3 regions of the Paenarthrobacter sp. AT5 genome follow, and region 1 is predicted to be linked to each of the others. Evidence: riboswitches for the same ligand, from Rfam matches in the RefSeq annotation. Region 1 holds a riboswitch; each other region holds the start of a gene.

Evidence for each region. Region 1 has a riboswitch for S-adenosylmethionine ahead of RI444_RS19160 (DUF1737 domain-containing protein). Riboswitches for the same ligand answer to the same signal wherever they lie in the genome.
Region 2: it holds a riboswitch for S-adenosylmethionine, as region 1 does, so the genes downstream of both, RI444_RS14270 (aminotransferase class V-fold PLP-dependent enzyme) here and RI444_RS19160 (DUF1737 domain-containing protein) in region 1, are expected to answer to the same signal.
Region 3: it holds a riboswitch for S-adenosylmethionine, as region 1 does, so the genes downstream of both, RI444_RS06640 (homoserine O-acetyltransferase MetX) here and RI444_RS19160 (DUF1737 domain-containing protein) in region 1, are expected to answer to the same signal.

The regions. Positions count from the first base shown of each region.
Region 1 is NZ_CP136441.1:4,115,945-4,126,117, reverse strand. It holds gene RI444_RS19200 (penicillin acylase family protein) at 1-671, opposite strand, end outside; gene RI444_RS19195 (siderophore-interacting protein) at 774-1,502, shown strand; gene RI444_RS19190 (UDP-N-acetylglucosamine 1-carboxyvinyltransferase) at 1,630-3,153, shown strand; gene RI444_RS19185 (hypothetical protein) at 3,177-3,698, opposite strand; gene RI444_RS19180 (glutamate--cysteine ligase) at 3,918-5,129, shown strand; gene RI444_RS19175 (hypothetical protein) at 5,184-5,786, opposite strand; gene RI444_RS19170 (O-succinylhomoserine sulfhydrylase) at 5,796-7,004, opposite strand; gene RI444_RS19165 (rhodanese-like domain-containing protein) at 7,008-7,418, opposite strand; gene RI444_RS19160 (DUF1737 domain-containing protein) at 7,415-7,681, opposite strand; SAM riboswitch class IV at 7,694-7,807, opposite strand; gene RI444_RS19155 (NtaA/DmoA family FMN-dependent monooxygenase) at 7,974-9,302, shown strand; gene RI444_RS19150 (aromatic amino acid ammonia-lyase) at 9,305-10,173, shown strand, end outside.
Region 2 is NZ_CP136441.1:3,094,974-3,105,146, reverse strand. It holds RNA gene ssrA (transfer-messenger RNA) at 1-185, shown strand, start outside; gene RI444_RS14295 (S1C family serine protease) at 432-1,436, shown strand; gene RI444_RS14290 (hypothetical protein) at 1,482-1,811, opposite strand; gene RI444_RS14285 (MFS transporter) at 1,881-3,347, shown strand; gene RI444_RS14280 (metal-dependent transcriptional regulator) at 3,368-4,078, opposite strand; gene RI444_RS14275 (class I SAM-dependent methyltransferase) at 4,105-4,908, opposite strand; gene RI444_RS14270 (aminotransferase class V-fold PLP-dependent enzyme) at 5,027-6,436, opposite strand; SAM riboswitch class IV at 6,468-6,581, opposite strand; gene hisN (histidinol-phosphatase) at 6,763-7,575, opposite strand; gene RI444_RS14260 (ribosome small subunit-dependent GTPase A) at 7,632-8,747, opposite strand; gene aroA (3-phosphoshikimate 1-carboxyvinyltransferase) at 8,750-10,147, opposite strand; gene RI444_RS14250 (DoxX family membrane protein) at 10,154-10,173, opposite strand, start outside.
Region 3 is NZ_CP136441.1:1,453,705-1,463,877, reverse strand. It holds gene RI444_RS06650 (ATP-binding protein) at 1-1,012, shown strand, start outside; gene RI444_RS06645 (hypothetical protein) at 1,289-1,702, shown strand; gene RI444_RS06640 (homoserine O-acetyltransferase MetX) at 1,689-2,828, opposite strand; SAM riboswitch class IV at 2,844-2,959, opposite strand; gene RI444_RS06635 (bifunctional o-acetylhomoserine/o-acetylserine sulfhydrylase) at 3,119-4,435, opposite strand; gene RI444_RS06630 (VOC family protein) at 4,671-5,309, shown strand; gene RI444_RS06625 (CPBP family intramembrane glutamic endopeptidase) at 5,443-6,198, opposite strand; gene RI444_RS06620 (DeoR/GlpR family DNA-binding transcription regulator) at 6,242-7,042, opposite strand; gene RI444_RS06615 (class II fructose-bisphosphate aldolase) at 7,064-7,918, opposite strand; gene RI444_RS06610 (1-phosphofructokinase family hexose kinase) at 7,900-8,868, opposite strand; gene RI444_RS06605 (ROK family protein) at 8,865-9,788, opposite strand; gene RI444_RS06600 (SIS domain-containing protein) at 9,799-10,173, opposite strand, start outside.

The sequences.
Region 1 (10,173 bases):
GCGTCGAACTCCGGGCAAGCCAGGCGCACCTGCTGGTACACGCCGGGCAGTTCCATGAGGCGATGGGGGTCGCCGGCCACCAGCGGAAGCCCGCTTTCAGTGACGGATCCATGTGCAGCCCACGCGTTGCTGCCCGACCATACCGGTGCCTCGATGCTGAACAGGTCCACTGCCTTGGCGCCAAGGGTACGGGCGACGTGGGCGCGGAACAGCTTGTTGGGAAAGGTGGAGAACAGGATGTGGTGAACGAGGAAAACTCCCAGCGGGGTCCAGGGATTCCACGGTTCGGCCGCAGCGCCGGCCCGGTCGAATTCCGCGCCGCTCCGCAGGCCGTCCGCCAAAGCCTGGTTCACGCCGTCCACATATTTCCCACACCAGCGGCGGGTGGCCTCGTCCAACCCTTCAAAACAGCGCTGCGCAGTATGGTCCAGTCGGGCCTGCCGGGCGAAACGGTCCCACTCAAGGACCGCGGATCCCAGGAGCTCGGCCGTCCGTCCTTCGGAGCGCCAGCGTTCCAGTTCGATCTGCCAGGACCTGTCCGCTGCCGCATTGAAGCCTTGGAGGAAGGCCAGGTCATCGGCACTGTCAGCCCACAGGTGGGGGATGCCCCACTCGTCCCGGTAGATCCCGGAACCTTCTGCGGGCGGGTTGTACGTCGACGCTGGCGTCATAGTTCGGGGACTGCTTTCGAGCTTAGGTTAGGCTTACTTAAGTTCAAGATAGGCGGTGCGGCCGCCTTCTCAAAATCCCTGCCATTCATGAAGGAGTGTTGCTTGAAGCGGAGCTGGGAAGGCATCGTCCTCAAAGCGATGGGTGCCAAGGACTTCATGTTGGAGGTCATCGGGCGGGAAGAAATCAGCCCTGACTTCCTCCGCGTCAACGTCAAAGACGGTGGGCTGCTGATGGACTCCGAGCTGCACCCCACCATGTGGATCAGGCTGTGGTTCGACGACGGCGGAAAGGGTCATCAGCGCGCCTACACCCTGGTGGATCCGGATGTGCGGGCCGGAACTTTCAGCATGGACTTCGCCATGCACGCAGGTATCGCGGCCGACTGGGCCCGTACGGTGCAGCCCGGCGCCACCATCGAAGCGACCGTCCAAGGCAGCGCCTTCAATTTCCCGCAGCCGGCGCGGCGCCTTTGGATCGTTGGCGATCCCGCCTCGATCCCGGCCATCAACTCGCTCTTGGACGCACGTTCCGACGTGGGATCCACGGCGCCGGCGCACCTTTGGCTGGAATTCCAGCACGACGCCGATCCTTCCCTTGAGGTCCGGACGACGCCAAGCGATGCTGTTACCTGGATTCCCCGCAAGCGTGACGGAGCGGCCCTGGCGGAAGAAGTCTGCTCGTCGCTGACTGCAGAAGCCGTTTCGCCAGAGGAGGACTTTTTCTGGGTTGCCTGCGAGGCCTCCAGTGCGCGCGCCATTGCCAAACACCTGCGCAAGGTGGTGGGAGTGGATAGACGGCGGATCGACGTCCTTGGGTACTGGAAGGCCTGACCCCCGCACCTTGGCCGACAGTCCGCCGTCGAGCTTTATATCGCACCGCCCGGGTATGGTGTGACCTTAACCGCTGAATCGGCGTTTTGTGCGGGCCTTCTAACTCACTTGTGATATTTCTTGGGTTATGACCCAACCTACTGCCGAACACGTTGGCCTTCTGCTTCGCGACGCCCGCAGCGAGAAGGGCTGGACCCAAGGACAGCTGGCCGCCGAGCTGGGAACCAGCCAGAGCGCCGTGGCCCGCATGGAGCAGGGCAAACAGAACCTGAGCCTTCGAATGATTGAACGGCTTGAGGCCATCTTTGGCCGTTCCATCGTCAAGGTGGGCCGTCCCCAGATGACCCACCTAAGGGTTGAAGGCGGGCGGACGTTATCCGGTGCCGTTGACGTCAACAGCAGCAAGAATGCCGGCGTGGCCCTGCTGTGTGCCAGCCTGATCAACCGGGGAACCACCACCCTGCGCCGTTTGGCAATGATTGAAGAGGTCAACCGGATCGTCGAGGTCCTGACGTCCATCGGCGTCGAGTGCACGTGGCTTAATAACAGCGATCTGCGCATCCGCCGTCCCGAAGTGCTGGATCTCGGCACCATGGACGTCGATGCAGCGCGCCGGACCCGCAGTGTCATCATGCTGTTGGGACCGCTCCTGGACGAGACCGACGAATACCTGCTGCCGTATGCCGGTGGCTGCGATCTGGGGACCCGCACCGTTGAGCCCCACATGCAGGCGCTGCGCGAATTCGGGCTGAGGGTCGAGGCGAAGTCCGGGTTCTACTCCGTAGCAGCCCCGCCGGCCGACGGCGAAGACCGCTCGTTCGTGCTGACGGAACGCGGCGATACCGTGACCGAGAACGCCATCATGGCTGCCGCGCACCGTGAGGGCACCACCGTTATCCGCAATGCCAGCCCCAACTACATGGTCCAGGACCTGTGCTTCTACCTGCAGGGCCTGGGCGTGGGGATCGAAGGCATTGGCACCACCACGCTGCGCATCACCGGCCGGTCCAGCATCGACGTGGACATCGAGTACTTCCCCTCCGAGGACCCCATCGAGGCGATGTCCCTTATCACTGCCGGCATCGTCACCAACTCCGAGGTGACCATCCGGAGGGTGCCCATCGAGTTCATGGAGATCGAGTTGGCCACCTTGCAGCAGATGGGCCAGGAGCTGGAGATTTCCGGCGAATACAAGGCACGCAACGGACGTACCCGTTTGGTGGACGTCACCACCAAGCCATCCGAGCTCCGCGCCCCGCAGGACAAGATCCACCCCATGCCGTTCCCGGGGCTGAACATCGACAACCTGCCCTTCTTCGCCGTGATCGCCGGCAATGCAGAGGGCCAGACCATGATCCACGACTGGGTCTACGAGAACCGCGCCATCTACCTGACCGAGCTCAACAAGCTCGGCGCCCAGGTCCAGCTCCTGGATCCGCACCGGATCTACATCAACGGCCCCACCAAGTGGCGTGCCGCCGAGATTGGCTGCCCTCCGGCCCTCCGTCCGGCGGCGTGCGTGCTCCTTGCGATGCTTGCCGCCCGCGGAACGTCGGAGCTCCGCAACATCTATGTCATTGAACGTGGCTATGAGGACCTCGCCGAGCGGCTGAACACCATCGGCGCCAAGGTGGAGTACTTCCAGGACTAGGCCGGTCCCTCAAATTTGCTGGATCATTCCGGCCTCGGCCCTCGGGGACCCTGCCATTCCGGGGCTTCGCCTGCGGTCAGGTGCGAATGATCCAGCAAATTTCTGCTCGTCCACCCAAATGGCGGGGTCTTCCCCTGGCCAGGAAGCCCCGGATTTCCGCCATGACGTGCTCCGGCGAGTTCCAGATCTGCTCCGGGGCGTACTTCCACGGAGGCAAGGGGAAGACTGGCCTCCGGACCGAAGCGGAGACCGCCGTGCCGCACGAAGCCGTGCCCTCTGCCGTGCCTGGTGGCTAAGTGAAGCTTTGCCGGTGTGGTCTTGAGCCAGAGACCGTACCTGAGGGCTGCGCTGGCACATGTCAGGTAGCCGTTGTTGGAAACCGCCTTAAGGACAGCAGGGTCAGCCGACGGTATGGCCCACAGACCATGCCTGGGCTGATAGGCACCTGCGAGCTTGCGGATATCGGCGGGGGTGTACCCGTTGGCCCGGAGCAGCCCGATCTTGGCGACTCCGCCCACCGATGTGAGGAATTCAAGCGCATCCATAGGGCCAGCAAGCCACGATCGACGCCCCGCCAGGAGTGGGCGGGGGCCTTATGTGGATAGCCCGACGAGAAATTTGCTGGATCACTCCGGCCTTGGCCCTCGGGACCCCGCCATTTTCGGGGCTTCGCCTACGGTCCGGTACGAATGATCCAGCAAAATTGACGGACCAGGTGGCGGCGGGGTTTGCGGCCGCGGCTATCGTGGGGCGCAAAATGGAGCATGCGTACTTTCGGGGTGGAGGAGGAGCTGCTCATCGTCGATCCCGTGACGGGTCAACCTCTGGCCCTCGCGGATGCGTTGATCAGCGGAAGAGGGCAACAGGACGGGACTTCCGAGGGCGACGGTTCAGGGCTCAGCCACGAACTAAAGCTGGAACAGATCGAGACCCAGACCCGGCCCTGCCATAGCTACGACGAATTGCTGCATCAGATCAGGCGGGGCCGGGCCTTGGCAGACCAGGCCGCCCGCAAGCACGGGGCCCGCGTAGCCGCACTTGCCACTTCGCCCCTCGCTTCCACCCCGCACACGACGCCCAACCCCAGGTACGCGGAGATGCTGGAGCGTTTTGGACTCACGGCGTACGAACAGCTGACGTGCGGCTTCCACGTGCACACCTCGTTGGAATCGCCTGAGGAAGGCGTCGTAGTCCTGGACCACATCCGGGACAAGCTCGCTGTCCTGACCGCCATCAGCGCCAATTCTCCCTACTGGCGCGGACAGGCCACCGGCTTTGACAGCTACCGGACCCAGGCCTGGAACCGCTGGCCAACGTCCGGGCCGTCCGCTGTGTTCGGTTCCCTGACCTCCTATCGGCGTATGGTCAAGCGGCTGTTGGAGACGGGCGTGCTGCTGGATGAGGGCATGATCTACTTTGACGCCCGCCTCTCCCGGGACCACCCCACAGTGGAGGTCCGGGTTGCCGACGTCTGCCTGCGTTCGGAGGATGCGGCCTTGATTGCCGTGCTGGTGCGGGCTTTGGTGGAGACGGCCACCCGGGAGATGCTCGACGGCGTTGAACCCGCCTCGGTGCCGACGGCGTTGTTGCGCATGGCCAGTTTCCAAGCCAGCAACATGGGTTTGCGCGGTGACCTTCTTGACTTTGGCGAATTCCGTCCCGAACCGGCCACAAGCGTGGTGTGGGCGTTGATGGAGTACTTGACCCCCGTGTTGGCCGAGCAGGGCGAACTGGAACTGGTGAAAGCAGGCTTAGCGGACATCCTGAAGCGCGGAAACGGCGCCCATCAGCAACGGGAAGCTGCGGCACGCTTCAACAGCCGCCAACGGGATGGCCAAAGCCCCGCAGGGAGTCCGCCCAGTGTAGAGGCGTTGGGTGCCGTGGTGGGGCATGCCGTCAAAGTCACCGTCTCCGGCACACCGGGAGGTGCCATCAAGGATCCCGATCCCGTGCTGGCACGCGTCCGCCGGGCCTAGGAACTCCGCACTACGGGACCTCAGCCAACCGCGGGAACTCAGCACTGCGGGAACTCAACCAACCGCGGGGTCGCCCGCGGGAGGCTCCGGATCCCACACCATCAGGTACCCTCCCACAGTCGCCTCCGTAACGTAGAAGACGAACGGCGGAATGTCCTTGGCCTTGAGCAGGATGCCGGCGAAAAGTACCGCAGCACTGCTGGCCGTCAGCCCCACCCAGCGCTCTGCCGGCGATCGCAGCAAGCCGGTGCCGAGGGCGGCCAGGCCGGCGATGTGCAGCCATGAGTAGCCCAGGAACGGAACATTCGAGCCGCGACGATACGCAAACCGTTCAAGGTCCGACGCCCTCCGGGACAGGCTGTACACAAACAGCGGAGCTCCGGCCAGGAGCGCCGCAGCCGAGGCCTCTACCCAGTGCTTGGCCTTGGCGTCAGGCATGGCCCGTGCCAAGGCGGCGAATCCAATCGGCACGGCCGCGGTCCCGGCTGCGGCCACGTGGTGGCCGGTCACCCATCCCCGCTCACCCCGCAGAAGCAGCCTCAAACGCTCGGCCGGATCGTGGGTGGTATAGACGCGGGGCACCGGAGATATTCCCGCCAGCCACACGACCGAACCCGCAACAATGACAGCCCCCGCGCGGCGGTATGGATGCCTCATGGCATGAGATTAGACCTGTTTGAGGGCCTTCTCCAGATCCAGGATGAGGTCGTTGACGTCCTCGAGCCCAACGGACAACCGGACCACGCCGTCGGAGAGCCCGATGGCTGCACGGCCTTCGGGTCCCATGGCCCTGTGGGTGGTGGTAGCCGGGTGGGTAATGAGCGACTTCGAGTCGCCCAGGTTGTTGGAGATGTCGATGACCCGCAACCCGTCGAGCAAAGCGAACGCGGCTTCCTTGGCGGAGCGGCCGGACGACGGCGAAAGCTCGAACGTCAACACGGTACCGCCGGCCTTCATCTGCTTGGCGGCCAGCTCATACTGCGGGTGGGATGTGAGCAAGGGGTATTTGACCCAGTTGATCGCAGGCTGATCTTCCAGCCATTCGGCAATCTTCAGCGCAGAGGCGGAACTGTGGTTCACCCGCAGGCCCATGGTCTCCAGGCCCTTGGTCAGCACCCACGCGTTGAACGCGGACAATGACGGCCCGGTGTGCCGCATGAGTTGCTTGACCGGGCCTTCGATGAACTCCTTGGTGCCCAGGATCGCGCCGCCCAGTACGCGGCCTTGGCCGTCGATGTGCTTCGTGCCGGAGTACACAATGACGTCGGCGCCGAGCTCGCCGCAGCGCTGGAGCAGGGGAGTGGCAAAGACGTTGTCCACCACCACTGTTGCCCCGGCGGCGTGCGCGAGCTCGCTGACGGCTGCGATGTCCACGATCTCCTGCATCGGGTTGGAGGGGGACTCGAAGAACACCGCGGTGGTGGGCTCGGAGAGGGCAGCGCGCCACTGGTCCAGGTCGGGGCCGTCTACGAACACCGTCTCCACGCCCCACCGCGGCAGGATCTCGTTGAGGATCACGAAGCAGGAGCCAAAGAGCGAGCGGGCGGCAACCACCCGGTCGCCGGCGCCCAGCAAGGCACCAAGGGCGGTGAAGACTGCGGACATGCCCGACGCCGTCGCGAAGCAGGCTTCGGTGCCTTCAAGGAGACGCAGCCGCTCCTGGAAGGTGGCAACGGAGGGGTTGCCGTAGCGGGAGTAGACGAATCGTTCGTCTTCTCCGGTGAAGGCGCGCTCGGCAGCTGCAGCCGACTCGTAGACGAAGCCGGAGTTGAGGAAGACGGGCTCCGCCGTTTCCTGGAAATTGGTACGGTCAAGGCCACCGCGAACGGCTTGGGTGTCTGGATTCCAGCCGGCGGCGTCAGGGTTGAAAGTCACTTCTTATTCGTTTCCAAGGTTGGTTGGCAGGCCGCGGTTTTTCCAGCCGTTGACGGTTCGTTCGCCGTAACGGTCCGGTTCACCTTCGAAGCCTTCGAGGACGTTGTAGGCGGTGAAACCTGCCTGGGTTGCGGCGATGGCCGCAGCAATGGAGCGCTGGCCGGACCGGCAAAGGAACACAAGCTCAACGCCGTCTCCCTCGGGTGCCTGTTGCTGCAGGTCTTCGATGAAGCGGGAGTTCGGGACGCCGCCTGCAAGGTTCCACTGGATGAACAGGGGATCGTTTTCCGTGGCCTTGGTGTCGGGGATGCCGATGTGGGCCCACTCGCCCTCGGTGCGGACGTCCACCAGGATGGCACCGTCCTGCAGCTTCGCCCAGGCATCCTGCGGGGTCAGGTCTCCGGCGTAGCTCATGCGTGGCCCTCGAATGCTGCCTCGTCCTCGTAGTTCTCCAGCTCATCCACGGCATTGGCCACGGCGGCATCCGCGCTGGCGACGGCGGCAGGCAACACCACTGCCTGTGCCACGATGACGTCCGTTCCGTTGAAGGTGGCCGACGGGCTGCCATGCAGGACGTAGCCTTCAGCGAGGGCGTTGCTGATCCGTTCGCAGAAGTCCCGGGTGTCCGGGCCCGTGATCAAACGGTAGGAAAGTCTCTCTTCGATGGGTTCAGGCATTAATGTGCTCCTCAGTCACGCTTGCAGTTCGAAGTGTCGAATACGCCGAGTAGTCACCTGAGGCACCCCGCCGCGGGAGAGGGTTGCCGACCAGCAAGTCAGGGCTTGGCGCTGGTACTCATTACTCAAGAAGAAAATAACATCCGCGGCCGTTGCGACGCATGTGGCGGGTGTCCCGCCGTCGTCATGTTGCGTAACCGGACCGGCCGCCGGGACTGGACCATTTAAGACGTCACGGGAGCATAATTGACGCAATACGACCCCCTGTAACTTCGCATGAAATCAGGTCGCGGTGAACGGACAGAGCAGTTCTACACTCAAGCCCATGCTGCATTTCGGATGGTTCGTGGGCCATGGATTCGGTGTCCAGGGCTGGGGGACTCCCGGCTACAGCCTTGGCTATGACTGGAAGAAGCCTGCGCTCTACCAGGAGGCGGTCAGGGCTTTTGAACGGTCGGGGCTGGACCTGTTCATCATCGAAGATTCACTCACCGTCCCGGACACGTACGGCGGCACCGCGGAAGTGTCGCTCGCGCACGCGTCCTTCGCTCCGAAGCACGATCCCTTGGCCCTGGTGCCGTACCTGCTGTCCGCGACGGAACACCTCGGCATTGTGCCCACCATCAGCGCGTCCTTCTACCCGCCTTTCACCGCGGCCAGGCTCCTTGCCACCCTGCAGCATTTCTCCGAGGGCCAACTCGGCTGGAACGTGGTGACCTCCGGCAGCGACCTCGCCGCGCAGAATTACGGACTGGACCAGCAGATCGAGCACGACCTGCGTTACGAGAAGGCGGAGGAATTCGTCGACGTCGTCCGGCGGCTTTGGCGGAGCTGGGAACCGGACGCCGTGCTGGAGGACGTGGAGGCAGGCCGGTTTGCGGACCACACCAAAGTCCATCCCATCAACCACGACGGGCAGTTTTTCAAGGTCCGGGGTCCGCTGAATACGGCACCCCTTCCCGAGGAACCCGTACTGGTGCAGGCCGGTGCATCGCCCCGGGGCAAGGCGTTCGCGGGTGGCCACGCCGACGTCGCAATCGCCCTGGCCCGGGGCGTCGACGGGATGAAGGCCTACCGCGATTCCATCCGTGCCGAAGCCGCAAATGCAGGACGGAATCCCGACGACGTCAAGGTACTTTTTGTCCTCAAGCCCACCGTGGTGGGGTCTGCTGCGGAGGGGGAGGAACTGCGGGCACGGCGCAAGGAGCTGACGCAGCGGGACATCGACAGCCAGCTCAACTCGATCTCCTACCTTTCGGTGATCGACTTCAAGCAATTCGACCTCGATCAGCCCCTCCCCGAGCTGAGCACCAACAGTAACCAAGGAACGCTGGAACACTTCGCCAAAGCGGCTCCTCCCGGGTCCACGCTGCGGCAGATCCTGCAGGCCCGCAGCGGCGGCGCCGGTGATTCGATCATCGGGACCGCCGGAGAGATCGCCGACTACCTCGAGGAGACGGGCGAGGCCGTGGGCGGTGACGGCTTCCTGTTTTCCGGGTTCGTCGATCCGGTGACGGTGCATGGGGTCCTGGACAAACTGACTCCCGAACTTCGTCGCCGCGGCCTGCTGAGGAAAAGCTATGGCAACGGCGGTTTCCGGCAGAATCTCCTGGATTTCTGACCATGTTTCCGGAGTCGAAGGTGCTGCTGATCGGGACGGCGCCAGTGCATGCAGAAAGCATCGCCATGGCGGCGGCGGACGACTCCTGCCACGTGAAACTCAACCATGATGCCCTGACTTTGATCGGCCGTTCACGGGAAGTCGTGGAGCACGTGGCGGCCTCCGGCGAGCGGGTTTACGGCCTCAACACCCTCCTGGGGTCCGGCCGCGATACCGCTGTTGAGGAAGGCTCCATCCTTGCCTACCAAGTGCAGGTGGTCAGGTACCACAACAGCGGGGTGGGACCCTACCTGAGCCGCGCCGAAGCACGTGCCGTGATCCTCGCCCGCCTGGTCGGATTCAGTCGCGGCGGCTCCGGCGTCCGGCCCGAAACAGCCCGCTTCTACGCCGACCTCCTGAACCGTGGCGTCCACCCCGCCATCCCGGCCGAAGGTTCGGTGGGCTCTTCCGACCTCACCCAACTGGCCGCCGTCGCCGCCGTCGCGATCGGTGAGGGAGAAGCGCTTGACGCGTCCGGCGTCCTGGTGCCCGGCGCCAAGGCCCTCGCGGACGCCGGACTTCAGCCCCTCACGCTCCACGCCGGTGAGGCCTTGGCCCTCGTCAGCGCCAATGCCTATTCGGTAGGTGCCGGCACCCTCGCCTTGCTGAGGTTGCGGCATGTGGCCCGGCTTGCGGACGTCGCGCTCGCCCTCTCCCTGGAAACCATCGCAAGGTACGACGGCGGCGGCAACCTCAGCCCCTTCTCGCCGGCTATCCAATCGGCCAAGGCCGTGGACGGCCAACGGGAATCGGCCGCCGCCGTCCGCCGCCTGTTGAGCGGCGGGTGGCTGGAAGATGTACGGCCGGAAGTTTCCGTGCAGGACCCCCTGTC
Region 2 (10,173 bases), 1.0 Mb from region 1:
TCATTTAGATAGCCACTGCTGTTTGCCTTCGTCATTGGGGTAAACGGGACTTTTAGATGACTGGGCCTGGATCAGCCACCTGTTTGCAGGATGGCTGGGGCCGAGAAAATCCGACGCAAACTGCGCCCGGAGAAGCCCTGACAACACGACATCGGACGGGGGTTCAATTCCCCCCATCTCCACCCTTGAAAGCCCTCGGACACTCGTCCGGGGGCTTTCTTTTGCCCTCCTGCAGCCCGGCGGTGCCGTGCTGGTGCAGCCCGGCGGTGCCGTGCTGGGGAAGCCCTGCGCTGGGGCAGGGGCCACACCGCGGCCGGTACATCGCAGCAGGTTCACCCACGGCGTAGCCGGGACAGGACTAGGGGACCCGGCGCATCGGTTGTAGTGGATAGGCCCGCAGGGGCATCGGCCGGGTGGCAGGAGGCAACATGATGGACGTCGGGCGCGAGTTTGCATTCGAAGACAACAATCCGGGAGCGGGCAACGGGACCGAAACCGACGACGACGACGTCCTGGACGCGTACTCGCAAACGGTCATCCGCGTGGCCGGCTCGGTGACGCCGCATGTGGCCGCCATCGAGATGGTCAGCACCCGGCGCAACGGCCGGGTTCGGGTGGGCAGCGGCTCGGCTGTGGTCTTTACCGTCGACGGCTACCTGCTCACCAACGCCCACGTCGTTGCCGGGACCGAGTCCGGCCGGGCCGTCTTCGCCGACGGCAAGCAAAGCGACGTCCAACTGGTGGGTGCCGATCCGTTGTCCGACCTCGCCGTGGTTCGGGGACTGGGCAGAACCCCGCCTCCCGCTGTGTTGGGGAACGCGGAATTCCTGCGGGTGGGCCAGTTGGTCATCGCCGTCGGTAATCCCTTGGGGCTGTCCGGCTCCGTGACGGCGGGTGTTGTCAGCGGGCTCGGAAGGTCCATTCCAGTGCGTGCAGGGGAGCACAGGCGGGTGATCGAAGATGTGATCCAAACCGACGCAGCACTGAACCCCGGGAACTCCGGGGGAGCGCTGGCTGACACCAAGGGACGCATTGTGGGCATCAATACCGCCGTTGCCGGGCTGGGACTTGGCCTGGCGGTTCCCATTAATAGGACAACCCAGCGGATCATCTCATCACTTCTCAAGGATGGTCGCGTCCACCGGGCCTATCTGGGGCTGGTGAGCACACCCATACCGCTCGACGCGAGCGCGGTGGTGCGCACGGGCCAGAAGGAAGGGCTGCGCGTCGTGGAAGTGATCGCCGGTTCCCCGGCCGAGTTGTCCGGGTTGCAGCCGGGGGATGTGGTTCTCCAAGCCCAAGGACGGGCCGTTTCCAGTGCCGAGAGCCTGCAGAAGCTTCTCTTCGAGGAGGCGATCGGTCAGCCGTTCCCCTTGACGGTTCTGCGGGAGGGAAAACTGGTGGGGCTGGTTGCGGTTCCGTCGGAAATGGGCTGAGGCGGCCTTGGCTTCCCGGTCAGATGCCAGGACGACCGGAAGAGGTTATTGGTCTTCGGCGCGGACGTCCACGACGCCCACGAAGCGGCTGCCGATACCCTCATACTCGGTTCGTACGTCCCCGGCGAACAACTCGGGCAGCTCCCTGCTGCGGTGATGCCCGCAGTAGACGAATGAGAACTCCGGCCACCATTTCTTGGGCCTGACTGCCTCGGAATAGTTGCAGACCGCGCAGTCCAGGTGCACCCACACCGGACGTTTGCCGGTACGGTTTGCGCGGGACTGCACCAACCATGGCGGCGGGTTGTCCTGGAGATCTCGAAGGTCCGATTCCGACAGCCGGGGCGGGATGCCGTGGCGCTGGGCCATTTCCATGGAGATATCAAGGGCCAAAGCGGCATCACGTCTGCTGATCACCACTCAACGATACGGCAAGCGTAGGCTGTGCACATGACGGCTGAAGCGGCCCTGCCACCCAGCACACCCTTGCAGCGGCGGGTCTTGGTGGTGGCGATCGTGGCATCTTTCATCGCCATCCTGGATGGCTTTGTGGTCAATCTCGCGCTGCCGGCGATCGGGCGCGAATTGGGCGGCGGCCTGGTGATCCAACAATGGGTGGTGGATGCCTATCTGCTGACCTTGGGTTCCCTCATCCTTGTTGCCGGTTCGCTGTCGGACCATTTTGGCCGGGCGAGGATCCTCGAATGGGGACTGACCGGCTTCGCAGTCACCTCGGTTCTGTGCGGCTTGGCATGGAACGGGGAAATGCTGGTGATCTCCCGCGCCCTGCAGGGGATTGCCGGCGCGCTCCTGGTACCAAGTTCCCTGGCGATGATCGTGACGGTGTTCTCCGGTCCGGCCCAATCCAAGGCCATTGGCCAATGGTCCGGTTGGACGAGTGCGGCGGCGATCGTTGCGCCTTTGATCGGGGGCGTCTCCGTTGACCTGCTGTCCTGGCGTGTCATCTTCTTCATCAACGTCATTCCCGCCGCGGTGATCTGGCCGATGCTGGTGCGGCTGCGAAGTTCCGATGCCGCAAGGGACAAGAGCAAGAAGATCGACTACACCGGAGCTGCCCTGGCGATGGTGGGGCTTGGCGGCCCGGTCTTTGCCTTCATTGAGCAGGGTCGCCTGGGGTGGTCCGCCCCGCAGGTTTGGCTGCCGTTGGTGGTGGGCGCCCTCGCCTTGGTGCTTTTCCTGCTCCATGAGAACAGGACCGCAGAACCCATGCTGCCGCTGCGGCTGTTCGGCATCCGGAATTTCGGCTGGGGCAACCTGGCCACGCTGGCCATCTACGGTGCCATTTCCCTGGGATTCTTCGTCCTGGGCATTTACCTTCAGCAGGTGGGCGGCATGGGTGCCACGACGGCGGGGATCGCCCTGCTGCCCGGAACCGTGATCCTTATGCTGGCTGCCTCGTACTTCGGCGGACTGGCCGGTAAGCACGGGCCCCGGTGGTTCATGACGGCGGGCCCTTTGCTGTGCGGTGCCGGGTTCCTCATGTCGCTGTCCATCCAGGAACCGTTGGATTATTGGACGCAGGTCTTCCCCGGCCAAGTGGTGTTCGGCGTGGGGCTCGCCACCTTGGTTGCACCGCTCACCGCAGCCATTCTCGGTGCTGTGCCAACGGAGGAGGCAGGCATAGGATCTGCCGTCAACAACGCAGTGGCCCGCATAGCCGGCCTCATTTGTATTGCCTTCGCAGGTCTCATCGTCGGTCCCGCTTTCACCAGGGAGGGCCTCTATGCCGCTCTCTGGGTCACAGCGGGACTGTTCTTCCTGGGTGGCCTGGCCTCCGCCGTCGGAATCCGGAACGAAGTACCTCCTGCGGGGGGACAGCCGGCGGATGCTTCGGGCAGCGAAGGCGGAAAAGCGGCCGACGACGGCGGCACGGCCCACCAGCCAGGCTGACCGCCAGGTGCCCGCTTGAGTCAGCGCGTGAGGACACAGCCTTCGTGGGTTTCTGTGCTCTGGACCCAGAGTGCTGAGGTTACTTCGTCGGCAAGGTCGAATTCGCGCCGGGCGGACCCGCTGCCCACGCGGACCACCAAGGCCCCTCCGAAGGGCTTGCGCCCCACCACTTCCACGCGGGCATCCAGGGAAATGTCCTCGGCGGCCAAGTAGCGCAGCAAATCGGGATTCTCATCGCTGATGCGGGTGATACGGCCGGAATGGCCCTCGTCGAGTTCGATCAGGCGGTAGGCATGCGGCAACTCCACCGATCCGTCCGACGCGGGGATCGGGTCACCATGCGGATCCCGCACGGGATGGCCGAGCTTCGCGGACATCCTTTCGATGAAGGTGTCGGAGACGGCATGCTCCAGCATCTCGGCTTCATCGTGGACCTCGTCCCAGCTATAGCCCAGTTCTTCAACGAGGTACGTCTCAATCAGCCGGTGCCGGCGCACCATGGACAGTGCCAGCCGCATGCCTTCAGGGGTCAACCGAATGGCGCTGTAAGGCTGGTGGTCTACCAGGCCCTGGTCCTTGAGCTTGCGGACCATCTCGGACACCGACGAGTTGGCAACCCCCAACCGCTGGGCAAGTTGCGAGGAAGTGATCGGCTTGTCCTGCCACTCCGTGTAGGAGTAGATGACCTTGACGTAGTCCTCGATCGAGGAGGAGGGCGTGCTGGTCTTCACGTTCCAAGCCTACCGTGGCCGCCGGCTCAGGCCTTGCGGGCCCGCCAGGTGTGCGTCACGTACGGCAAGGCGAGGAGCTCGCCGCGGGCATGGTGCAAGTGCTCGTAGAGGTACCACTCCAGGTTGCCCATCACTTTCTCCCGGGTGGCCTGATTGGCGCGCAGGTAGTAGCTGCGGGACTTGGTCAGTTCCATGATGTCCTCGGGGGACACTGCGTCCTGCCAGCTGGTGACGTGGCTTTCGAGGTTCTCGAACTCCGGGCCCACCACTGGCCGGAACCCCGGCTTATGGACATCACCGGCATGCATGATGCGTGAAAGGCGATGAACCCAGGCCACGGAGGTGTCCAGTTGGTTCCAGATGAGGCCGAGCGTTCCGTGCGGACGGAGGATCCGGGCAATCTCGGTACTTGCCTTGAGCGGATCGCACCAGTGCCAGGCCTGGGCGACACTGACGACGTCGAAAACTGAGTCCGCCAGTCCCGTCACTTCGGCAGTACCTTCAACGGCGTGCGCCTGCGGGCAGTTCTTCCGCAGCTGGTCCAGCATGTCCGCGGAAGGGTCGACGGCGCTGACCTGCAGGCCCCGGTCGAGCAGCAGTGTTGTGAATTTGCCTGTCCCTGCGCCAATATCGGCTGCGGTCCGTGCGTTCGGGGGCAGCAGCCAATCGACGGAATCCGCCGGGTACCCGGGGCGGACCCGATCATAATGTTCGCCGCCGTCCTGGAAGCTCTGCCCCAGCTCCCGACGTCGGTGCGCGTGCAGCTTTGGGCCGCCGGCGCGTCCGGCGCGTCCGGCACCTCCGGAAGAAACCGGGAGGCCGGAGGGCAGTGATCCTCCGGATTCGTTGCTTGAACGCGTGGACACGCGGGGGACTCCTTCAGCGGCAGTAGTCAGGGATACCCAAAGAATCTACCGCAGCAACGTGGCGCCAAGGCCGGGAAGGCTCCTAGTCCACGGTGCAGGGAGCGGCCCCGGCGGTTCCGGGCGTATTGGGCGCCCACTCCGGGTAGCTGCGGTGATCGTTTGCGGGGACCCAACGGCCCTCGTCCACGACGTAATCCCAGCCAAGTCCGGTGGTCTTCAGTTGCCGGATGCCGGCCAGCAGCCTGGCAGCGTCCTCAAGCCGGGAGCCGACGCCGAAGCTGGCGCGCAGTGAACCGGACGGCAAGCCGAGGCGCTTCAGGAGCGGGTGGGCGCAGAAACGGCCATCGCGCAGGCCCACGCCGTGCTCGGCGGCCAGGTAAGCCGCCACCAGTCCCGCGTCGAAGCCTTCAACGGAGAAGTTGACGACGCCGATGGTGTCGGTGGAATCACTGAAGATCCGGTGGACGGTGACCCCTTCAATGGATTCCAAGCCCTCAACCAGGAAGGATCGGATTGCCACCTCATGGTTGTGCCAGTCCTGTTGGTCCAAGCCGGCCAGCACCTGGGTAGCCCGCGCCAAGGTGGCTGCCCCCAGGACGTTGGGGGAGCCGCCCTCGTGCCGGGCCGGACCAGTTGCCCAGCTCACCGAATCCAGGCGCGCTTCACGAACGGCGCCGCCGCCGGCAAGGTGGGGGGTTCCGGCGTCGAGCCAATCGGGACGGCCGACCACGACGCCTGCGCCGAAGGGCGCGTAGAGCTTGTGCCCCGAGAAGACGACGTAGTCCACGTCGCTCTCGGAAATGTTGATGCGCCGGTGCGGGGCGAGCTGGGCTGCATCGACGACGATCCGCGCGTCGAACTCATGCGCCAACGCTGCGAGCTCTGCAATCGGCAGGATTTCGCCGGTGACGTTGGAAGCGCCGGTCACAGCGAGCAGGGATATTCCGCCCTGGCTCAATTCATCGCGCAGGTTGGCGATGGTGGCAGACAACGTGGGGGAGGCGATGACGCTGCGGTGCGGTACGCCCTGCCAGGGAAGCAGGTTGGCGTGGTGCTCAATGTCGAGGTACAGCACTTCACCGGCCGGTGCGCCGTCAAGCTGGGGGAGGCATCCGGCGAGGAGGTTCAGCGAATCGGTGGTGTTGCGGGTGAAGATGACTGAATCATCCGGCCGGCCGCCAACGAAGTCCCGCACGATGTTCCGCGAGTTTTCATAGACGGACGTGCTGATTTGGGATGCGTAACCGGCGCCACGGTGCACACTGGCGTAATAGGGCAGGATTTCATTCAAGTAGGCAGAGACGATGGTCAGTGCCGGGGCCGACGCTCCGTAGTCAAGGTTTGCGTACCTGACGTGGCCCCCTTGGATCAGGGGAGCCTGCAGCTCTGCTCCTGTGACGGCGGCCAGCGGTCGCGCTGCGAGGGCTTCGTGGGCCGCGTGGTCATCTCCGAAAGCGGGCAGGACGGTGGAATCGAACGTAACAGTGCTCATGGGACCTCACTCAAGAAGGACCCCTCCAAGGGATCCGCGCTTGCCGTATCCGTTCCGGACCGGCCTGGTCGTCACCCGGGGCACCCCACCGCGAATGGAGGGTTGCCGGCCAGCAAACCGGGGTTTAGCGCTGGCACTCGTGACCTGTAGAAGAGACTAGGACACCTTCCGTGGACGATTCAAAGCGGGAGGAGTTTGTTAAGCGGTTTGTTACGGAGAGAGCCGAATCCCGTTTTGGTCGAATAATCGACGGCGATGGCACCCTGAAGTGGGTTTGTCGCCGTCGATTATTCGCAGCATTACGGTTCGGCTGTTGCCGGAGCGCGCTAAAGGAGATCGTCGATCTCCGGGTTGAGGCGCTTCAGGACCTCTGAGTGGAGGATGGAATTGGTGGCCAGCGCGTTGCCGCCGAAGGGGCCGTCTTCGCCCTCAAGCGAGGTGAACCTGCCGCCGGCCTCCGTGACGATCGGCACCAAGGCAGCCATGTCGTACAGGTTTAGTTCCGGTTCGCAGGCGATGTCTACGGCACCTTCGGCCACCAGGCAGTAGGACCAGAAATCCCCGAAGGCGCGGGTCCGCCAGACGTCGTCAGTGAGGGAAAGGAATTCGTCCAGGTTTCCGCGCTCCTTCCATCCCGAAAGGCTCGAGAAGGACAGTGACGCGTCCGCCAACGAAGAGACATTGGAGACTTTCAAACGGGTGGCCGACGCGAGGGACCGCCCTGTGTAGGCTCCCATGCCCTTGGCGGCCCACCAGCGTTTGCCGAGTGCCGGCGCGCTGACCACACCCACCACGGGCTCGTCCTCGTCAACGAGGGCGATCAAGGTCGCCCACACCGGCACCCCTCGAACAAAGTTCTTCGTCCCGTCGATGGGGTCGATGATCCAGCGCCGCGATCCATGGCCGCTGCTGCCGAACTCTTCGCCCAGCACGGCGTCGCGGGGACGCGAACGCGAGAGCTGGCCGCGGATGGCTTCCTCGGCGGCCTTGTCCGCATCGGTGACCGGCGTCAGGTCGGGTTTGGTTTCGATCTGCAGGTCCAGGGCCTTGAACCGGTCCATGGTCTGGGCGTCCACCGAATCGGCCAGGACGTGGGCCAGCCGCAGGTCATCGTTGTAACTGGAAACGGGTTGGGTCATGCCACCAAACTATCGCGAAACAATCCCTGCACCCGGGAAGTGGTGCTTTTCCCGTCTCAGTTGACGGTGCCGAGTTCCTTGGTTTCCTTCGCCTCCAGGCGTGGGTCCGCTCCGAGGAGCCGGCGCAGGGACGCCAGCCTTGCGGTGCCGGAAGGTCCGGCATGCCCTTCGTTGACCCAGGCGTCCAGTCCGCAGTTGACGGCGTTGGCGTCGTGTTTGCAGCCCCGTTCGCAGTCTTCGGTACCGGGCTCGAGGTCCGGGAAGGAGTGCAGGATCCGGTCCGGGTCGACGTGGGCCAATCCGAAGGAACGGATGCCGGGAGTATCGATGATCCAGCTGCCCGAAGGAGCGTCGGCCAGCTTGAGGGCCAGGGCCGACGATGAAGTATGCCGGCCGCGGCCCGTCACGGCGTTGACTCCGCCGGTTGCCCGTTCCGCGCCCGTCAGCGCATTGACCATGGTGGACTTGCCGACGCCGGAGTGCCCCAGCATGACGGTCACTTTTCCATCGAGGTGGTCCCGCAGGCGGGACACCGCTTCGCTGTCGAGCCGGGCGGACAAGCCGTCGTCCGAGCGGGCATCGATGCCGGATGCCTGTGAATCCGCCGTGCGGCTGATGATGACCGGAAAGTCCAGGCTGAGGTAGTTCGAAAGAAGTTCCGCCGGATCCTTGACGTCCGCCTTGGTGATGAGCAGCAGCGGCTCTATGCCGGCGTCGTAGGCTGCCACCAAGGCGCGGTCGATGAAACCTGTACGCGGCTCCGGGTTGGCCGCGGCCACCACCACTACCAGCTGGTCGGCGTTCGCCACCACTACCCGCTCGATCGGGTCCGTGTCATCGGCGCTGCGACGCAACAGGGTCCGGCGTTCTTCGACGCGGACCAGCCGCGCCAGGGTATCGGGGCTGCCGGAGACATCGCCCACCAAGGCAACGAAATCGCCCGGAACCACCGGCGTGCGGCGGAGTTCGCGGGCCCTGGCTGCAATGACTACGCGTTCGTTGTCAGAGTCCTCGCCCACGATCGCCGTGTAGCGCCCGCGGTCGACCGTGATGATTCGTCCCACCACGGCGTCGTCGTGGCTGGGACGGTCCTTGGTGCGGGGCCTGGAACCCTTCTTGTTCGGACGGATGCGGACATCCGATTCGTCCCAGGAGCGTGCGTCGCGGCCCATGCTCAGCGGTTGCCCCCGGTTGTGCCCGCCTGTGGGAATTCGCCGGAATCGCGGGTAGCCTGCCCGAGCATGGCTGCCCACATGTGCGGGAATTCGGGCATCGTTTTGGAAGTCGTGGCGATGTCTTCCACTTCCACCCCTTCCACGGCGAGCCCGAGGATGGCACCCGCCGTAGCCATGCGGTGGTCCGCATAGCTGTGCACGACGCCGCCGTGCAGGGCAGCCGGACGGATGATGAGACCGTCCGCGGTTTCTTCCGCGTCCCCGCCGAGGCGGTTGATCTCGTTCACCAACGCGGCGAGCCGGTCCGTTTCGTGGCCCCTGAGGTGGGCGATCCCGGTCAGGCGGGAGGGTCCGCTGGCCAAAGCGCACAGGGCGGCAACGGTGGGAGCCAGTTCGCTGGTCTCGTCAAAGTCCGCCCCCTTGATGTCGGGACCGCCCGTGACGGTGAGCGTGCCGTCTTCCAGCGTGACGGTTGCCCCCATGGTGGTGAGGATGCTGCGCCAGAGGTCACCCACCTGGGTTGTCCGGAGGGGCCAGTTGGGGATTCTGACGGTGCCGCGGGTGGCCAGCGCGGCGGCCAGGAAGGGACCGGCGTTGGACAGGTCCTGTTCGATGCGCTGGTCGAAGGCACGGATGGGGCCGGGAGCCACGCGCCAATGGTTGGGCACCGAATCGTCCACGCTGACCCCGACGCTGCGGAGCACGGATACTGTCATGCTGATGTGGTCGAGGCTTGGCACCGGCTTGCCGACATGTTCAAGATGCAGGCCTTCGGTGAAGCGCGCGCCCACCAGCAACAACGCCGATACGAACTGCGACGAGGCACTGGCATCGATCACGAGATGCCCGCCGCGGACTTTGCCGGTGCCTTCCACCGCGAAAGGCAGGGCCGACGGCGTCCTGCCGCCTTCGGCGCGAACCGGAACCCCAAGGGCTACGAGCGCCTCGATGATGGTTCCCATGGGGCGCTTGCGGGCATGGGGGTCGCCGTCGAAGACAGCAGTTCCCCGGCGGAGGGCCGCCACAGGGGGAACAAACCTCATGACCGTTCCGGCAAGGCCGCAGTCGATGGAGGTGTCGGAGGGAGTGTCCGTCGAACTGATGGGGCTGATCTCGAGGTCGGGACCGTAGTCCCCGTCGCCCGGCACCTCGGTGACGGTCGCTCCCAAGTGGCGCAAGGCCTGGACCATCAAGGCGGAGTCCCGCGAGTGCAGGGGAGCCCGCAACCTTGACGGCCCATCAGCCAGGGCCGCCAAGATCAGGAACCTGTTGGTTAAGGACTTGGAGCCCGGTACCGTTACCGTGGCATCGACCGGCTGCTTGGCAAAGGGCGCCGGCCAGAGAGATTGTGCTGCGGCGCTTTCCGTGCCGGTGTTTGCTGCGGTGGTACCAGTCATGCTTCCTTATGCTCCAACTGCGTGGT
Region 3 (10,173 bases), 2.0 Mb from region 1:
TTTGCGGCTTGGTTCCGGGGCACCGGGACTGCTCACGATCTTCACCGGAGCCCGCGGGATCGGCAAGACGGTGATGCTCGGGGAGGTCCATGACGCCGCCCGCCAAGAAGGCTGGGCAGTCATCGCGGAGACTGCAACGGAAGGCTTCATGGGTCGCGTCGGCGAGGAAATGCTCAGCCTGACCCAGGAACTTGGCAGCGGTCCGCAGAACCGGCGGATCACCGCCATCGGCGCCGCAGGATTCAGCATCACCACCCAGTTGGCACCCGAACGCCAAGTAGCATGGCGCAAGCTCGGCGAAGAACTTCTCCACATCCTCGACAACAAACACACCGGCCTGATCATCACGGTGGATGAAATCCACGCCGCCGACCGCAACGAACTCGCTCAATTGGCGGCCAGCGTCCAGCACTTCATCCAGGACCGGATGCCGATCGGCCTGGTATTCGCCGGACTGCCTGCAGCCGTATCCGACCTGCTCAATGAAGGCGTTGCCACGTTCCTGCGCCGGGCCGACAAAATCGACCTCCATGCGGCGGGCATCCGCGACGTTGAACGGTCTTTCGCCTCCATCTTCGCCACCGCCGGCTTCCGTGTCCCGCCCCACCTGGTCCAAAAGGCAGCCGAGTCGACCGGTGGCTACCCCTTCTTGATCCAGCTCGTCGGCTACTTCCTCTGGCGCGAAGCGGAAAATAACAACGGCACGCTGACAGATGCCGAGGCGGACCGCGCGGTACAGGCCGCCCACAGGCGCAATGCCCGCACGGTCATCGAAGCCGCACTCTCAACCGTGTCGGCAAAGGACCTCCAGTTCCTTCGCGCAATGGCGCAGGATGACGGTCCTTCGATCGCCGGAGACCTTGGAGAGAGGCTGAAGGCAAAGACCAATCTAGTCGCCAACTATCGCTCGCGCCTGCTCGCCGCCGGCCTGGTGGAACCTGCCGGCCACGGGAAGATCGATTTCGCGATACCGGGCCTTCGACAGTATTTGCGCAATCTGAACACAGACTAGTCATCTCACGGTACTAGTGCGCCGAGCCCGATCCCGTAGGCTGCCAAAACAAGTCATCGGTGTAGGCTCGTATCAAGGGCCTGGGCTTCGTATACATCTTGATGGGATCATTTTTCGCGTTCGGAGCTCTCTGGACCCTACTCACGTCGGCAAAGTAGTTCTCTTTTTGGTTTGTCTGGCGCTCCCCAACCTGGAGGTTTGATGGTTGGGCTGCCGCGGCGGCGAAGCCCTGACGCGACGGGGCTAAGCTGGGATAGGACCTAGGAGGGCTCCACTGTGAACAATCTGATCTTCTGGATCATCGTCTGCTCATGGGTGATTCCAGTTGGAATCCGCATGTACAACCGGTCCAAGGCGCGCCGAATCCATAACGACGGCTTCCGTGGCTACCCGCCGCAGAACCTTCCCGGGCCAGGCTACCCGCCGCAGAACTACCCCGGCCAGGCCTATCCGCCGCAGAACTACCCCGGGTATCCGACGGGACCCGCCGACATCGGCCCGGCTGATGCAACGCCGCCGGAGGTACCGCCGTCGGGCGCTTCACCACAGGTGCCGCCCCCGGCAAGTGGAGGCTCTGCGCCGCAGGGCTACCGGGCGCGGAAGCTCGCAGAGCTGGACGCGAAGTTCAGCAACGGCGAGATCGCCATGGAGGACTACATGAAGCAGCGCGGCGAGATCATGAACGGCTGAAGTCTTCGGCAAAGAAGGCTGCGCCCAGCTGGCCCGCGAGCTGGCCGATCTCCGTGAGGAAGCCGTCGTGCCCGATGGGGGCTTCGATGATGTGGACCGGGACGTCGCCCGGCAAGGCTTCGGCGAGTTCGTGCGACTGTGCCGGGAAGTAGAGCCGGTCGGAGTTCACGGCCGCCACAAAAAACTGTGCCGTGGCCCGGGACAACGCTTCCTTGAGCGGGCCGCGTCCCCGCCTGACGTCGTGGGACATCAGGGCCTCGGTGATCGCGATGTAGCTGTTGGCATCGAAGCGGCGCACCAGCTTGGTGCCCTGGTGGTCCAAGTAACTCTCCACCTGGTAGCGCCCCCGCTCCCCCAGCACGGCGGCGGCCAGCGGTTTCTCCTGCGGCTGCGCTTCCCGGCCGAAGCGGAGGTCCAGCTCCAGCGCGGAACGATACGTGATGTGGGCAATCCGCCGCGCCAAGGCAAGGCCGGTTTCAGGTGCCGGGCCATGGTAGTAGTCACCGTTGTTGAAGTTCGGATCCTGGCGGATTGCGAGCGTCTGTGCCTGCGCAAACGCGATCTGCTCCGCGGTGCTGTAGGCACCTACGGAAATCACGGCGCAGCGCTCCACCCTGTTCGGGAAGGTCACTGCCCATTCCAAGGCGCGCGCCCCGCCCATCGAGCCGCCCAGCACTGCATGCCACTGCCGGATCCCCAAGGCGTCGGCGAGCCGGGCTTCGGCCACTGTGCTGTCGCGCAGGGTCACCAGTGGGAAACGGGAGCCCCAGGGCTTGCCGTCCGGGGCTTGCGACGACGGCCCTGTGCTGCCGTAGCAGCCGCCCACGATGTTGATGGAAATGACAAAGAACCTGTTGGTGTCGATCGTTGCGCCCGGGCCAACGAGCTGCTCCCACCAGCCTTCCTCGTCCGAGGCGCCGCGTGCAACATGCGTACTACCCGTCAGGGCGTGCTCCACGAGGACGGCGTTTGAGGCGTCGGCATTGAGCTTGCCCCAGGTCTCATAGGCCAGGACAACGTCCGGGAGAAACCCGCCGGCTTCCAGCTCCAGGGAACCCACGCGGGCGTATTTGACGGTTCCGTCCTGTTCTTCCGACGTGGGAAGGGATGTAGCAGTAATGGTCATTCCTTTGACACCTAAACCTCGCGCTTGCCCGCCGCCGTTATTGCGGCCGGCCAGGTCCTCACCCGGGGCACCCCACCGCGGAGGAGGGTTGCCGGCCAGCAAGCCGGGGCTGATCGCTGGCACTCATGACCTAACACCTAGAGTTTAGGAAGAGAACGGCCGTTCTGGCGAAGAATGTGACAGCAGTATGACGGTTCAGGGCGTTTTAGTTCACGAACGCGCACGTGAAGGGGCCGCCCGGCGAAGAATCCTCAATCCGGGCGGCCCGCCGCGACGCACGTCAGGCGGGTTCAGGCACCCTTTGCCGCGCGGAATCCTGCCTCGAGATCGGCAATGATGTCATCGATGTGCTCGATTCCCACGGACAGGCGGACGAGGCCCGGGTTCACTCCGGCAACAGCCTGCTGTTCCGCGGTCAGCTGGCTGTGGGTGGTCGACGCCGGGTGGATGACCAGGGAACGGACATCACCGATGTTTGCCACATGGGAGTGCAGTTCCAAGGCATCGACGAAGCGCTTGCCGGCTTCGACGCCACCCTTGATGGTGAAGGCAACAACGGCTCCCGTGCCGCGGGGACCGTACTTGCGGCCACGGTCGTACCAGGGGCTTGACGGCAGGCCCGCATAGGCGACCGCTTCGACGTCGTCACGGGCTTCAAGCCATTCGGCCACCTTGGTGGCGTTGGCCACGTGACGCTCCACCCGCAGGCTCAAGGTTTCCAGGCCTTGGGCAATAAGGAAGGCGTTGAACGGCGATACTGCGGAACCAAGGTCGCGCAGCAACTGGACGCGGGCCTTCAGGATGTAGGAAAGGTTGGCGCCGAGGGCGCCGTCCTTGCCGAGGTCGCGGGCGTAGACCAGGCCGTTGTAGCTGGGGTCGGGAGTGTTGAAGTTCGGGAAGCGCTCCGGGTCCTGGCTGAAGTCGAAGTTTCCGGAATCCACGATCACCCCGGCAATGGCAGCACCATGGCCGCCCAGGTACTTGGTAGCCGAGTGGACCACAATGTCCGCACCCCACTCGATGGGACGGATCAGGTAAGGCGTGGAAAGCGTGTTGTCCACGATCAGCGGGACACCCGCTTCATGGGCAACCGCGGCGACGCCTTCGATGTCCAGCACGTCCTGGCGGGGGTTGGAAACAACTTCGCCGAAGAAAAGCTTGGTGTTGGGCTGCACGGCGTTGCGCCACTGCTCCAGGTTGTCCGGATCCTCGACGAAGGTCACGGAAATACCGAACTTCTTCAGGGTGTGCGCCAGGAGGTTGTAGGTTCCGCCGTACAGGCTGGGGCTCGCCACCACGTGATCGCCGGCCTCAGCGATGTTCAGGATCGCGAAAGTCTCCGCCGCCTGGCCCGAGCTGAGCAACAGGGCCCCGAGCCCGCCCTCAAGGCTCGCAATGCGCTGTTCCACTGCGTCCTGGGTGGGGTTGCCAATGCGGGTGTAGATGGGAGCCAGTTCCGCCAACGCGAACCGGTTGGCGGCACTCTCAGCACTGGGGAACACGAAGGAAGTGGTCTGGTAAATCGGCAACGAGCGCGCACCGGTTGCAGCATCCGGCTCCTGGCCTGCGTGGATCTGGCGGGTTTCGAAAGACCATCCCTGGGACATGACTGGCTCCTCTTCGTAGCGCATGGGTTTAGTAACGGGGAGTGCTTGGAACTGCGGCCAGTCTAGGAAGCCGGCACGGAATTACCCACCTTTATGACGAAGACAGTATTTTTCGGTCTTTCCGCGACGCGACAGGGCCGGGGTCGGCGCCACGCCTCAGGGCACGCCGTAACATCCCACCTTAGTTAGGCACGACTTAGCTGAGACCCGAATCACAAAGTGCCAAGATGAAGCCATGCGCATGGATCACGTCTCTTACGCTTGTGAAAAAGATGGCCTCCTGGCCACTACCGAACGAATTTCCGCAGCACTGGGAGTGGACGCAGTCCGGGGCGGAGTGCACCCCCGCTTCGGCACCCGGAACATGATCATTCCCTTGGCGGACAGCAAATACCTTGAAGTCGTGGAGGTCCTGGACCACCCCGCTTCGGATAAGGCACCCTTTGGCCAGGCAGTCCGGGCACGCTCGGCAGCCGGCGGCGGATGGATGGGCTGGTGCGTCGCCGTTGACGACCTTGCCCCGTTCGAAGCACGCCTCGGCCGCTCCGCAGTACCGGGCAACCGCAAGTTCCCGGACGGCCGCGAACTCGTGTGGCAGCAGATCGGCATCCTCGGCTTGATCGCCGACCCGCAAGTGCCGTACATGCTCAAGTGGGAAGGCGACCCCTCCCTGCACCCGTCCAAGGTTTACGAGAGCGACGTCAAGATGTCCAGCCTCACCATCGCCGGTTCCGCAGAGCGCGTGACCGAGTGGTTGGGTGAACCCGTGGAGAAGCCGCTCGAGGACGTCGCCGTCCAGTGGATGGCACCGCACGGAACCCCCGGCATCATGTCCGTCACTTTCGAAACCGCCGCAGGAGCCGTCACCATCTGACGCTGTTCCACACAATACTTCGGCCGCCATCAGCGGGTGCCAATGACGTCACCCACCGATGGCGGCCGAATACCTTTAAGGGGCGGGTCCGGGCCTCCAGGCCCACAGGCCTCCCGGCCCTACGCCTACCCGGTCAGCCCAGCCCCACGGCCTTCCCAAAGAGGCTGAAGCCGACGAATGCCACGATGTCCAGCAGCGCGTGGGCTATCACCAGCGGCAACACGCGCTTGGTCTTGGTATAAAGCCACGCGAACACCAAGCCCATGACCACGTTGCCGATGAACGGACCGAACCCTTGGTAGAGGTGGTAGCTGCCCCGCAGCAACGCGCTGACCACGATTGCCGCGGCTGTGCTCCACCCGAACTTGCCGAAACGGTCCAGCAGGTAGCCCACCACAATGACTTCTTCGACGATCCCGTGGCGGATGGCGGAGAGCACCAGCACAGGCACGGTCCACCAGTACGTGTCCAAGCCGCTGGGTATGATCGCCGTGGTGATGCCCAGCGCCCGGCCTGCGGCATACAGGCCAAGGGACGGAATCCCGATGGCCGCTGCCAGGCCGAGGCCTTGCAGCGCATCCTTGCCTGGCCGGGCGAAGTTGAAGCCAAGACGGGCAAATGCTGATCCTCCCGAGGCTTGGAGGGACAGGAAGTAGAAAACCAGGACCACCGGCACCAGGGCGAACAGGATGTCCAGCAATTGGTAGGTGAGGTCGAAGTACTCGCGCGTGCTTTGGGACCTGTTGAGCGTCGAGGTTGCCTCCGACAACGGCGCCCTGGTCATCTTGTCCAGGAGCTGGACCACCGAATACACGGCAGACTGGCCCAGCGAAAGACCCAGGACAATGAGTACTTCGGCGCGCAGGCGGCGTCGTGAGGCTAGGAGCATGTTCCTATCTTGCCTTCAGATCCTGTTGCTTCCCCGGGAGCTGTCAGTCCGCAAGGTGCGTGGCGGCGACGATGACCTCGGTCCCCTTGGCTTCAAACGCCGCGCGGTCTGCGGGCTTGATCCCGGAGTCCGTAATGAGGTGCCGGAACTCATAGCCGGCCATCGCGGCAAAGGCCCTGTGCCCCACCTTGGAGGAGTCAGCGAGCACGTAGGACTCCGTGGCCCTCCCCGCCATGACCGTATTCACCATGGCTTCGCCCTCATCGGTGATGGTGGGTCCCAGCTCCGGGTCCACTCCGTTGACGCCGATGAACGCGATGTCCAAGGCCACTTTCTGCATGATGACATCCGTGTAAGGTCCCACGAGTTCATAAGAACGCGGATTGAGGATCCCGCCGGTCACCATGATCTTGATGTGGGGCCGCACTGCCAGTTGCGCGGCGATGTTGATGGCGTTGGTGACCACCGTGAGGGTGGGCCGGTTGGAGGGGGCGTTGAGGTCCTCCCTGGTGGAGAGGATCTGGGCCAAGGCCGTGTTGGTTGTTCCCCCGCTGAGCCCGATGACGGCGCCGGGTCCGATCAGCTCGGAGGCCGCCTGGGCGATCGCCTGCTTGGCCTCGGCGTGGTCGTCACGGTTGTAACGGCCCGGAAGGTCATAGGCAACAGAGCCCGTGGTCGCCCCGCCCCTGGTCCGGCTCAGCAGGCGCTGCTTGGCCAGGCTGTCCAGGTCCCGTCGCGCCGTTGCCGGCGACACCCCGAGCCGGGTCACGATGTCCTCGACCTCGATCCGGCCGGACTCGGCCAGGAGGTCCAGGATGGCGGTCAACCGGTCGGTGCGGGTCATGACTAGCCTTTCACGGTCCGGCTATTTCGCCTTGGCGAACAGCGTGAGCATACGAGCAGATTCCAACACCAAGGCGTCCCGCCCTGCCTTGATGTACTTTCGGGAATCCACCACTGCTGGGTTGGCATCGAGGTACTCACGGACGGCGCGGGTAAAGAACCCGTTCAAATGTGTGGATACGTTGATCTTAGTCATACCAGCGGCAATAGCCGCTACGAGCGTCCCGTCTGTGACGCCGGAGGAGCCATGCAATACCAAAGGCTTCCCGATGGCGGACTTCAGTTTGGTGATCAGGTCCAGGTCAAGGACGGCGCGGCGTTCGGTCATGGCATGTGAGGAGCCCACCGCCACGGCCAAGGCGTCGACGCCGGTCGCGGCCACGAACGCTTCGGCTTCGGCGGGGTCGGTGCGGACCCCCGGGGCGTGCGCGCCGTCCTTGCCTCCTACCTCACCCAGCTCTGCCTCTACGTAGACCCCGTGTTGGTGCGCGTAGGCGGCCACGCGCCTGGTGACTTCCACGTTCCAGTCGTAAGGGAGATGGGCGCCGTCGAACATCACCGAACCGAACCCAAGATCCACCGCTTCCAGCGCCAGGTCCTCGGATTCAGCGTGATCGAGGTGGACCGCAACGGGAACCGCGGCAGTCCGGGCAATGGAAAGTGCTGCCAGGCCGATTGCTTCGAGCCCGCCGTGGTACTTGGCGCAGTTTTCTGAAATCTGCAGGATGAGCGGCACCCCCGCTGCCTCCGCACCTCCCACCAGCCCCTCGGCCGTCTCCACGTGGATGACGTTGAAGGCGCCTTGGCCGGTCCCTGTGGCGGTGGCCCTGTTCATGAGTTCCCGGGTGTTGACCAGGGTCACGGGACCTCCTTCCATGTCACGATGAGTTGGTCTTGGAGTTCCTGGTACCGCGGCGAGATTTCGCCAGCGGCGGGCATGAGCACGGCCGCGGCGGACCACGCGGTGGCCCGGCGGAGGATTTCCCGCGGTTCGGTGATGCCTTCGGCGAGCGCGACGGCGGCAGCGGCCACACCGGCGTCGCCCGCCCCTGTGGGGTTGCCGCTGAGCGCCTCCGGCAGGCGGGCGCTCCAGTATCCGCCCGGGGCGGCGTGGTCGAAGGCGAGCATGCCGTCCGCGCCGGCGCTGACGAGGACCGTGCGGGCACCCATGTCGATCAGGGCGAGGGCGGCAGCTTCGAGGCTGGGCTCCCCTGTCGCTTCGGCAAGTTCATGATGGTTGGGCTTAAGGATGTCGGCGCCGGCTTTCGCCGCGGCGATGATGCCGGGACCGGAGGTGTCGATGATTGCCGGGATGCCGGCGTCGTGGGCCAGTCGCACCAGCTCCGGGTAGAAATCCTCGGGAGCACCCGGCGGCAGGCTTCCCGAACCGACCAGGACGGAGGCCGGCAGGTTGCGGTTGCCGCTCACGGCCTCAACGACGGCGACCCGCAGTGAACGCCACTCGTCCGGCAGAAGGGCCTGGCCTTCCTCGTTGAAGATGGACGTCTCCCCCGCGACCGTATCCACCAGCGCGATGCTGCGGCGGGTTTCGGCGGCGACTGCCACCAGAGTGTGCGGAACACCGCTGGTCCACAGTTCGGCCGCGAGTGTCTGCCCTGCCGCGCCACCTGTAGGTGCAATGGCGAGTACGGGGTATCCCAGCTGGTGGGCGACCCGGGCTACGTTGATGCCCTTGCCTCCAGCACGGCTCAAGGGCGTGGGAACCCGGTGGCTGGCACCCTCGGTGATCCCGTGCACGGTGTAGGTCATGTCGATGGCCGGATTGGCAGTCACCGTAATAATGCGGTTCACGCTGGCTCGTTTCATGGGGTGCCTCCCAGAAGGGCGCGGGCATTCAGTGCGGCACCGAGCAAACCGGCGTCCTGTCCCAGCTGGGCACGGATGAGTTGGGGCCTGCGCTGGAAGTCCAGGATGGCGTCCACCCGTTTCCGGAGTGGCTCGAGCAAGTCGTCGCCTGCTTCAGCCAGCCCTCCACCGACCACAACGGCTTCGGTTCCAATAATGTTCACGCATTGGCAGATAGTGAAGGCCAGGGCATCAACGGCATCAGCCCAGACACGGGCGGCAACTGCATCTCCGGCGTTTGCCCGGAGCAGCACGCCGCGTGCACCGTCCACCCGGATTCCCGATTCCCGGTGGTAACGCTTGGCAATCGCCCCTGCCGAGCCCACTGCTTCCAGGATGGTGGAGCCTGCGGCGTCGGGGTCCGGAACCTGGGCGTGGCCGAGCTCGCCGGCGAAACCGCCTGCGGTGACAGCCTTGCCACCCGAGAACACTGCTGCCGCAATCCCTGTCCCGACCACCATCACTACAACGTCGTTGAATTCCTTGGATCCGCCAAAGCTGTGCTCAACCGCGGCCGCGGAGCGGACATCGTGATCGAACGCAACGGGGATGCCAAGCCTTTTTGTGGCTTCGGCCGTGAAAGGGAAGTTGCGCCATCCAAGGTTGGCGGAATAGATTCCCACCCCCGCTACGGAGTCCACGATTCCCGGGACGATGATGCCTGCTGCTTTGGCGGGCGCTTCAGGAAATTCCGATGCCAACTCGGCTTTTAGCTCAGCAAGCCTGTCCAGGACGGCTTCGCCGGGTCGGGCAGGGTCCAACGGCGTGGGGACGCGGCGCATGCCCAGGACCTGCCCCTTGGCATCCACCACGCCGGCCTTGATGTCCGTCCCGCCAACGTCGAAACACAAGACCGCTGATTCTGCGGTTCCGAGAACCATGACTGGTTGCCTAGGCCGGGGCGTCGAGAATAACGGAGCGCGTCAGGTTTCGCGGCAGGTCCGGATTCAAGCCACGAACGCGCGCACGTTCCAAAGTGACCTTATGGACACGGACCAGTTCAGCCAGCGGATGCTTGTCCGTGTGGATATAAAGAGCGCCGGTGACGGCCATGTCGCTGTCCAAGCCTTCCGGCTGGGCACCGAACAACCACGTGACGCGCCCCGGTGCCGCGATGGAGATGGGGCCATGGCGGTACTCCATGGCGGGGTAGGACTCGGTCCACCCCTGCACGGCTTCGCGCATCTTCAAGCCGGCCTCGTGGGCCAGCCCCACTGTCCAACCGGTGCCGAGGAAAGTGAATTGCTCTGCATCCAGAAGTTCCCG